2 linked regions of the Rhodopseudomonas palustris genome follow. The protein of the gene in region 2 interacts with the protein of the main gene of each other region in a pairwise test. Links are inferred from orthologs where the notes say so. Each region holds a gene or a part of one and is shown on either strand. Other genes may lie near its edges.

Region 1 (3,099 bases), 1.7 Mb from region 2 along the record:
CGAGCAGGCATCGAGCGCGGCGCGCGTCATCGCCTCGGGGCGTAGTTCGATCGGCAGATCGTCGAGAGTGCGAACCCCGTCCGCGCTCTTATCAGCGTAGTCCGCCTCGAACTTGCCGTCGGCCCACAGTTCAAGCACGCTATACTGCGTCTGCGTCAGCGCCAGCCAGGCGTGCGGGCTGTCCTGATAGTTGACGCCATCGCCGAGCATGATCGGAATCGCGTAGCCGCGCTGGTCGCTACCGTCCGGCTTGCGGAACGCATCGAACACCTTCTTGCGCTCGGCCTTGGCATCGGCGCCGGGCTTGGCCAGCGTCTCGATCGTTGCCGGGTTTGACAGATCGCCGATGTCGTTCCAGGCCGCGCCGAGGAACGACGCAGTCGCCACCCACTGCATCGCGCCGGCGCGGCGCAGGATCGGCAACACATCGCGGCGGAACGAGACCTTGTCGGTCGGGCTCTGCATCTGGCCGAGCGCCACCATCGCTTCGCGCGCGGCGTCGTACAGCGTCACGATCGGCTCGAGCTGCGGCGCGAATTTCGGTCCGCAGCACACCACCCAGGCGGGATCGCAATCGAGCTTCTGGCCGTCGACGGTGACGGTCGCCTTGACCCAGCCGTCGGCCCAGTCGTCGTGCCAGCCGTCATTGTTGGTGAAGTCGCGCACCGGATTCTGCGGCAGTGCCGTGCGCGAGACGCCGTCGGCGGCGAACACCAGCAGGCGCCCCTTGTCGTCGGTGCGCAGATGGCCGAGCGAGACGTCGAGCGTCTGCCAGAACCGGCCCTTCATCCGATACTTGTCGTCGCCGCCCTTGGGGTTGGTCGAGGCGCCGGAGATCTCCAGCTTGCCGGCATCGATGCACAGCATCGCTTCGCGCTTGTCCGCCGCGACGAAGGCGTTGCGTTGCGCGCCGGGCACGCCGGGCGCGGTGTCGCCGCGATCCATCGCGTTGACGAAGCCGTACCAGGCCGCCTTGGTGTTGGCGACGTGGACGCTCCAGGTCACACCATCGGTGCCATCGAGTTCGCGCACCACGCGGCCCTGGTCGTCGTAGCCGAACAGCCGGAAGCGCTGCACCTGTTTCTTGATACGGCCCTGCTTGTCCTTGAAGCCGCCCTCGGGCTCGTCGAGCAGGCCGGGCACTTCCGGCGCCAGGAACCAGTCCTCGGCATTGCCGACGCGGGAGAAACCGATCGCCGGAAAGATCGCGACCTTGGCGATCTTCGCGCCTTTCGGCGCTGCAGGCTGCGCATGCAACGACGAGATCGCTGCTTTCGCCAGCAACGGTCCACCTAATCCGATGGCCGCAGCTCCGAGCAGAAAATCGCGGCGCTTCATCTGTTGTTCCTCCCCACGTCGTTGTGTGCTTGGAGAGGTATTCGCTTGCCGCGCCTTAAAAGCCGCTTAATGGGAGATGTACAATAGCGCGCGGTAGCGTACCGCGCGCTCTACACGTTGGGAGCGATGTTGCAATCGGTGGAAGTGCCGGGATCAGCCGTCGATCGAAGCTGGCTTCAGCTCGACGGACTCGCCACAGCCGCAAGCTGAAATCTGGTTCGGGTTGTTGAACACGAACTGCGCCTGCATCCTGTCGGCCTTGTAATCCATCTCGGTGCCGAGCAGGAACAGCACCGCCTTCGGATCGACCAGGATCTTGACGCCCTTGTCTTCGATCACTTCGTCGTTCGGCTTGATATCGTGCGCGTACTCGACCGTGTAGGACTGCCCGGCGCAACCGCCGTTCTTGATGCCAACGCGCAGGCCGAGAATCTCGCTGTCGGCGCGGACCATCAGTTCCTTGACGCGGCCCGCCGCCGCGTCGGTGAGGCGCATCACTTGAGGCCGAGGACGTGCCGTAGCCATGGTGTTTCCCACTCCTGTTGCCGGGCCTGCCCGGAGACGTTCGCCGCTTCACCGGCGACCAGCCGGACCTTCAGATAGTTACGCAACTGCCACTTCGAAAGGTGTTACCACCTCGTCGCGCGATCACGCCTAATGGATCGGCCAGACACCCGGCGTCACAAGTTCCAGCAGATGGCGATCGGGATCACGGAAGTAGATACTCGACCCGCCGCGCGGCCACTCCGTGCGTCCTTCGATCGCCACGCCATGCTCCGTCAGGCGCGCTTCCCATTCGCCGAGCTGGTCACGCTCGACCGAAAGCCCAATGTGGATCGGTCCGTTGCCGTCATGCGGCGGGATCGTGCCGCCCGGCAAATTGACCGTCTCCAGCGTACTGCCCCGCTTGAACAGCAGCAGCACGCTGCGACCACCCACGTCGAAAGCACAAAACCGCTGGTCGCTCGTCATCGGACTCAGCAGCAGAACGCCCTGGTAGAAACTTCGGGCGCGATCGAGGTCGTCGACATACAGCGCCGTCTCGATCACTCCGTTCAGGCGCAGACCCAATCCGTCCTCACCACATATTCAGCACGAGCCGGGCTTCGTCGCTCATCCGCTCCGGGGTCCACGGCGGCTCCCAAACGATGTTGACGTTGACCACGCCGACGCCGGGCACGCTGGCCACCGCGTTCTCGACCATGGTCGGCAACTCGGCGGCGGCCGGACAGTTCGGTGTCGTCAGCGTCATGTCGATATCGACGGTGCGGTCGTCCTTGATCTCGACTTTGTAGATCAGCCCGAGCTCGTAAATGTCGGCGGGAATTTCCGGGTCGAACACCGTCTTCAGCGCGGCCACGATCTCGGTGCCGAGCCGCTCGGTCTCTTCCGGCGGCAGCGCCGAGACGGTCTGCATGTTGGCTTTGGCTTCGATCGTATCGGTCATGCGAACAGATCCCGCGCCTTGATCAGCGCACTGACGAGTTGGTCCACTTCCTCACGGGTATTATACATGCCGAACGACGCACGGCACGTCGCAGTGACTTGGAACCGCTCCAGCAGCGGCATCACGCAATGGGTGCCGGCACGGACCGCGATGCCCTGCCGATCGATCACGGTGGCGACGTCGTGCGGGTGAGCCCCCTTCATTTCGAAGGAAATCACCGGTCCCTTGCCCTTGGCGCTGCCGATGATGCGCAGCGCGTTGATCTCCCGCAGCCGCTCCTCGGCATAGGTCAAAAGATCGTGTTCGTGGGCGGC
Region 2 (3,175 bases):
TCGCCCTGCAGCTCGGTAATCTGGCCGATCTTGAGATCGAGCTTGCCGCTGGCGACGAGCTGGCGCATCTGCTCGACTGAATGCGGCGCACCGCGGAAGTCATCGCGGCGATGCACTAGCGTCATGCTCTTGGCGATTGGATTGAGGTTCAGCGTCCAGTCGAGCGCGGAGTCACCACCGCCGACGATCAGGATGTCCTTGCCGCGGAAGTCTTCCATCTTGCGCACGGCGTAGTGCACCGAGGTGCCTTCGTAAGCTTCAACGCCCGGCACAGGCGGACGCTTCGGCAGGAACGAGCCACCGCCGGCCGCAACCACTAGCACGGTGCATTCGAACACCTTGCCGGCGTTGGTGGTGACGCGGAATCCGGGGTCTCCGATCTTCTCGACATTCTCGACCATCTCGCTGAGATGGAAAGTCGGGTTGAACGGCTTGATCTGCTCCATCAGTGCTTCGGTGAGGCCATGGCCGGTCACCATCGGGACGCCGGGAATGTCGTAGATCGGCTTCTCCGGATAGAGCTCGGCGCACTGGCCGCCGACCTTGTCGAGAATGTCGACGAGATGCGCTTTGACGTCCAGCAGGCCCAGCTCGAACACGGCGAACAGTCCGCACGGACCCGCGCCAACAATCAGCACATCGGTTTTGATCGTTTCGGTCATCTTTGTTTTCTTTGTCAGTTGAAGATGTTCGGACGCGGGCGGTCCGGTCGCGGCCTGTCTAACCAAGGCCGACGGGGGAGAAAAGCCATAAATGGATATTGGTATCTTGTTCTAGCGCAAGTTTTGCGTTCAATGGTTCTAAAAAGCCCGGAGAATGGCCCTTGACCGCACGATCTCGTGACCACGCGCTGCCACAGCTCGCTGATTTCCCCTTCCGTCTCGCCGACAACGTCCGCTTCGCCGACCTCGACCCAAATAACCACGTCAACAACGCGGTTTATGCCAGTTATTTCGAGACCGGCCGGGTCACGCTGATGAAGGATCCGAACGCCGGACTGATCCCGCCGGGACTATCTTGGGTGCTGGTGCGGCTGGATATTCACTTTCGCAGCGAACTGCATTGGCCGGGCAAGATCGAGCTTGGGCTCGGCCTGGTCAAGCTGGGGCGCACGTCGACGCATTTCGATCAGGTGGTGTTTTCCGAGGGCGTCTGCGTGGCCTCGGCGCGGGCGGTGACAGTGCTGGTCGACGAGACCAGCCGCAAGCCGACGCCGCTGACCGAACAGATTATCACCAATCTCGGACCGTGGTGGCGCCGCAACATCGAGCACGATTGACACCAGCGGCGCTGCTGCTGAGCTTTGAACTCAGCCGGGACAAAATAGCAGCTGAGCGACCCAAAAAAGCGGGTAGCCGCCGTGCTGAGCTCGGCAGGCTTAGTTCTAAGACTCAAACTAATACGAGAGACGTCGCGCAGCAGACCGCGCGACGCGTCTCCGATCGCAGATAACGGAATTAGGCTTGGCGTTCGGGGGTGGTGACGATCAGCCCGTCGAGTTCGTTCGAGACTTTGATCTGGCACGACAGCCGCGAGTTCGGGCGCACGTCGTAGCCGAAGTCGAGCATGTCTTCTTCCATCGGCGACGGGCCGCCGACCTTCTCGCGCCAGGCTTCGTCGACATAGACGTGGCAGGTCGCGCAGGCGCAGGCACCGCCGCACTCTGCTTCAACGCCGGGGATGGCGTTGCGGATCGCCGCTTCCATCACCGTCGCGCCTTCCTCGACTTCGACAGTGCGGGTTTCACCGGTGTGATCAACGAAGTTAATCTTGGCCATGATTGCTCGTCGGACGCTTTGCTCGTTTTATGAATTATGGGCTGACGCGCCAGTCCTATAGCGTCTCGGCCGGCGTTCCGCCAGCCGTTACGCCTTTCAAAAGCCTGGACGAGTCGGCTTGAAGCGGTCTTCGATCGCGGCCCGGGCATGATCGACCGCAGCCTCCAATACGGCGAGCCGTTCCGCCGCATCCTCGCCGCGGCGCAGCGCGTCTTCGAGACCCGCGGCGGCTTCCGCCACGGCGAAAGCGCCGATCGCGCGGGCGGAGCCTTTCAACGTATGCGCGAGTGCGGCGGCATCGGCAGGCCAGGAGGCGAGCAGCGCCATCAGGCTCGCAGCCTGGGCGGTGAAGAGCAGCAACACCTCGCGCTCGAGCGCGGCGTCGCCCAGCGTCATCTTATAGAGATGAGCGTCATCGATCGGCTCGAAGTCCGGAACCAGCGGCGGCGATGGCATCCATTCGATCCGTTCGACCTGTATCGGCACGTTCACCTCGGCACAGAATTGCGGTTTTCCACATCTCGGCAATCCAGGCCGAGAAGCGAACCATGAGTCTAGTTAACGCATTCTTGCCGGTGCAGGCGCACCGTTTTGGCACAACATCGCCGAGTTGCCGCGAGGATGTCGCTAAAATGCCACCGTTACCGCTCGGCGTGGTGGGATTTTTCCGTCCTCCGAAGGGCTTAGCCGGGTATGCCGTTAACGATGATTAAGAAAGTCTTAATTCGAACCATTTCATTCGCGCCATCGAGCCAATAGGATGTTTCAGGAAGTGGCGGACAAAAGCGCGGTGGGAATGGGGTTCAACTTCGCCGTGCTGGGGGAGCACCGAGGGGCCTTTCTGCGGTCTCCACTGAACCGACGTCCCCGGATGCGTAACAAGGGCGTAAATCAAGATGGCGAACAATCCTAAGAAGATCAAAGATCCGACCGAAGTCGCGCTGTCGGCGATTCAGGAAGCCCTGAATATCCCCGATGCGCCTCCGGCCGGTGACGATCAGGCCGCCGGGCCAAAGGAAAGTGTGCCAAATTCGGACAACCCCGAGCCCAGCTTCTCCGAACTGACGGAGCTGGCCGGGGAGCCGCGGATCACGCCGCCGGCACCGAGCTTCGAGCCGGCCGCCGAGCGCAGCTTCGCCAGCCGCCCCGCCAACGACGACCGCGAAACCATCGGCCAGTTGCTGCAGTCGCTGCAGAAGGGCCGCACCACCCGTAACGTCTATACGCTCGCCACCATTTTCGCCGGCGTCTGGGTGTTCGGCGGCATCATTCTGACCGTCAGCTTCCTGCCCGCCCTGCAGGCGCTGGTCGGCCAGGGCAGCGGCGGAACGTTGGCGCTCGCCGGTCTCGCTGCGCTGTTCTTCGCGCCGGTGATGCTGTTCTATTTCCTCGCCAGC

What was found.
Region 1: the proteins of HZF03_RS19975 (region 2) and HZF03_RS12020 interact in binary tests that used the Escherichia coli proteins (3 or more experiments, as listed by UniProt). The link is inferred for Rhodopseudomonas palustris from one-to-one orthologs.

What each region holds. Positions count from the first base shown.
Region 1 is NZ_CP058907.1:2,629,468-2,632,566, reverse strand. Bases 178-2,958 are described here. They hold HZF03_RS12020 (HesB/IscA family protein), read right to left. Parts: upstream 1,864-2,958; coding sequence 1,492-1,863; downstream 178-1,491. Other genes in these bases: HZF03_RS12005 (cysteine desulfurase), read right to left, coding at 2,782-2,958; HZF03_RS12010 (SUF system Fe-S cluster assembly protein), read right to left, coding at 2,417-2,785; HZF03_RS12015 (VOC family protein), read right to left, coding at 1,993-2,409; goxA (CTQ-dependent glycine oxidase GoxA), read right to left, coding at 178-1,338. Also shown: more of goxA, read right to left, coding at 1-177; more of HZF03_RS12005, read right to left, coding at 2,959-3,099. UniProt on the Escherichia coli protein: Is able to transfer iron-sulfur clusters to apo-ferredoxin. Multiple cycles of [2Fe2S] cluster formation and transfer are observed, suggesting that IscA acts catalytically.
Region 2 is NZ_CP058907.1:4,374,366-4,377,540, forward strand. What follows is about bases 119-2,975. They hold HZF03_RS19975 (2Fe-2S iron-sulfur cluster-binding protein), read right to left. Parts: upstream 1,779-2,975; coding sequence 1,458-1,778; downstream 119-1,457. Other genes in these bases: HZF03_RS19965 (NAD(P)/FAD-dependent oxidoreductase), read right to left, coding at 119-662; HZF03_RS19970 (acyl-CoA thioesterase), read left to right, coding at 824-1,279; HZF03_RS19980 (Hpt domain-containing protein), read right to left, coding at 1,875-2,234; HZF03_RS19985 (apolipoprotein A-IV repeat region-like domain-containing protein), read left to right, coding at 2,675-2,975. Also shown: more of HZF03_RS19965, read right to left, coding at 1-118; more of HZF03_RS19985, read left to right, coding at 2,976-3,175. UniProt on the Escherichia coli protein: Ferredoxin are iron-sulfur proteins that transfer electrons in a wide variety of metabolic reactions. Although the function of this ferredoxin is unknown it is probable that it has a role as a cellular electron transfer protein.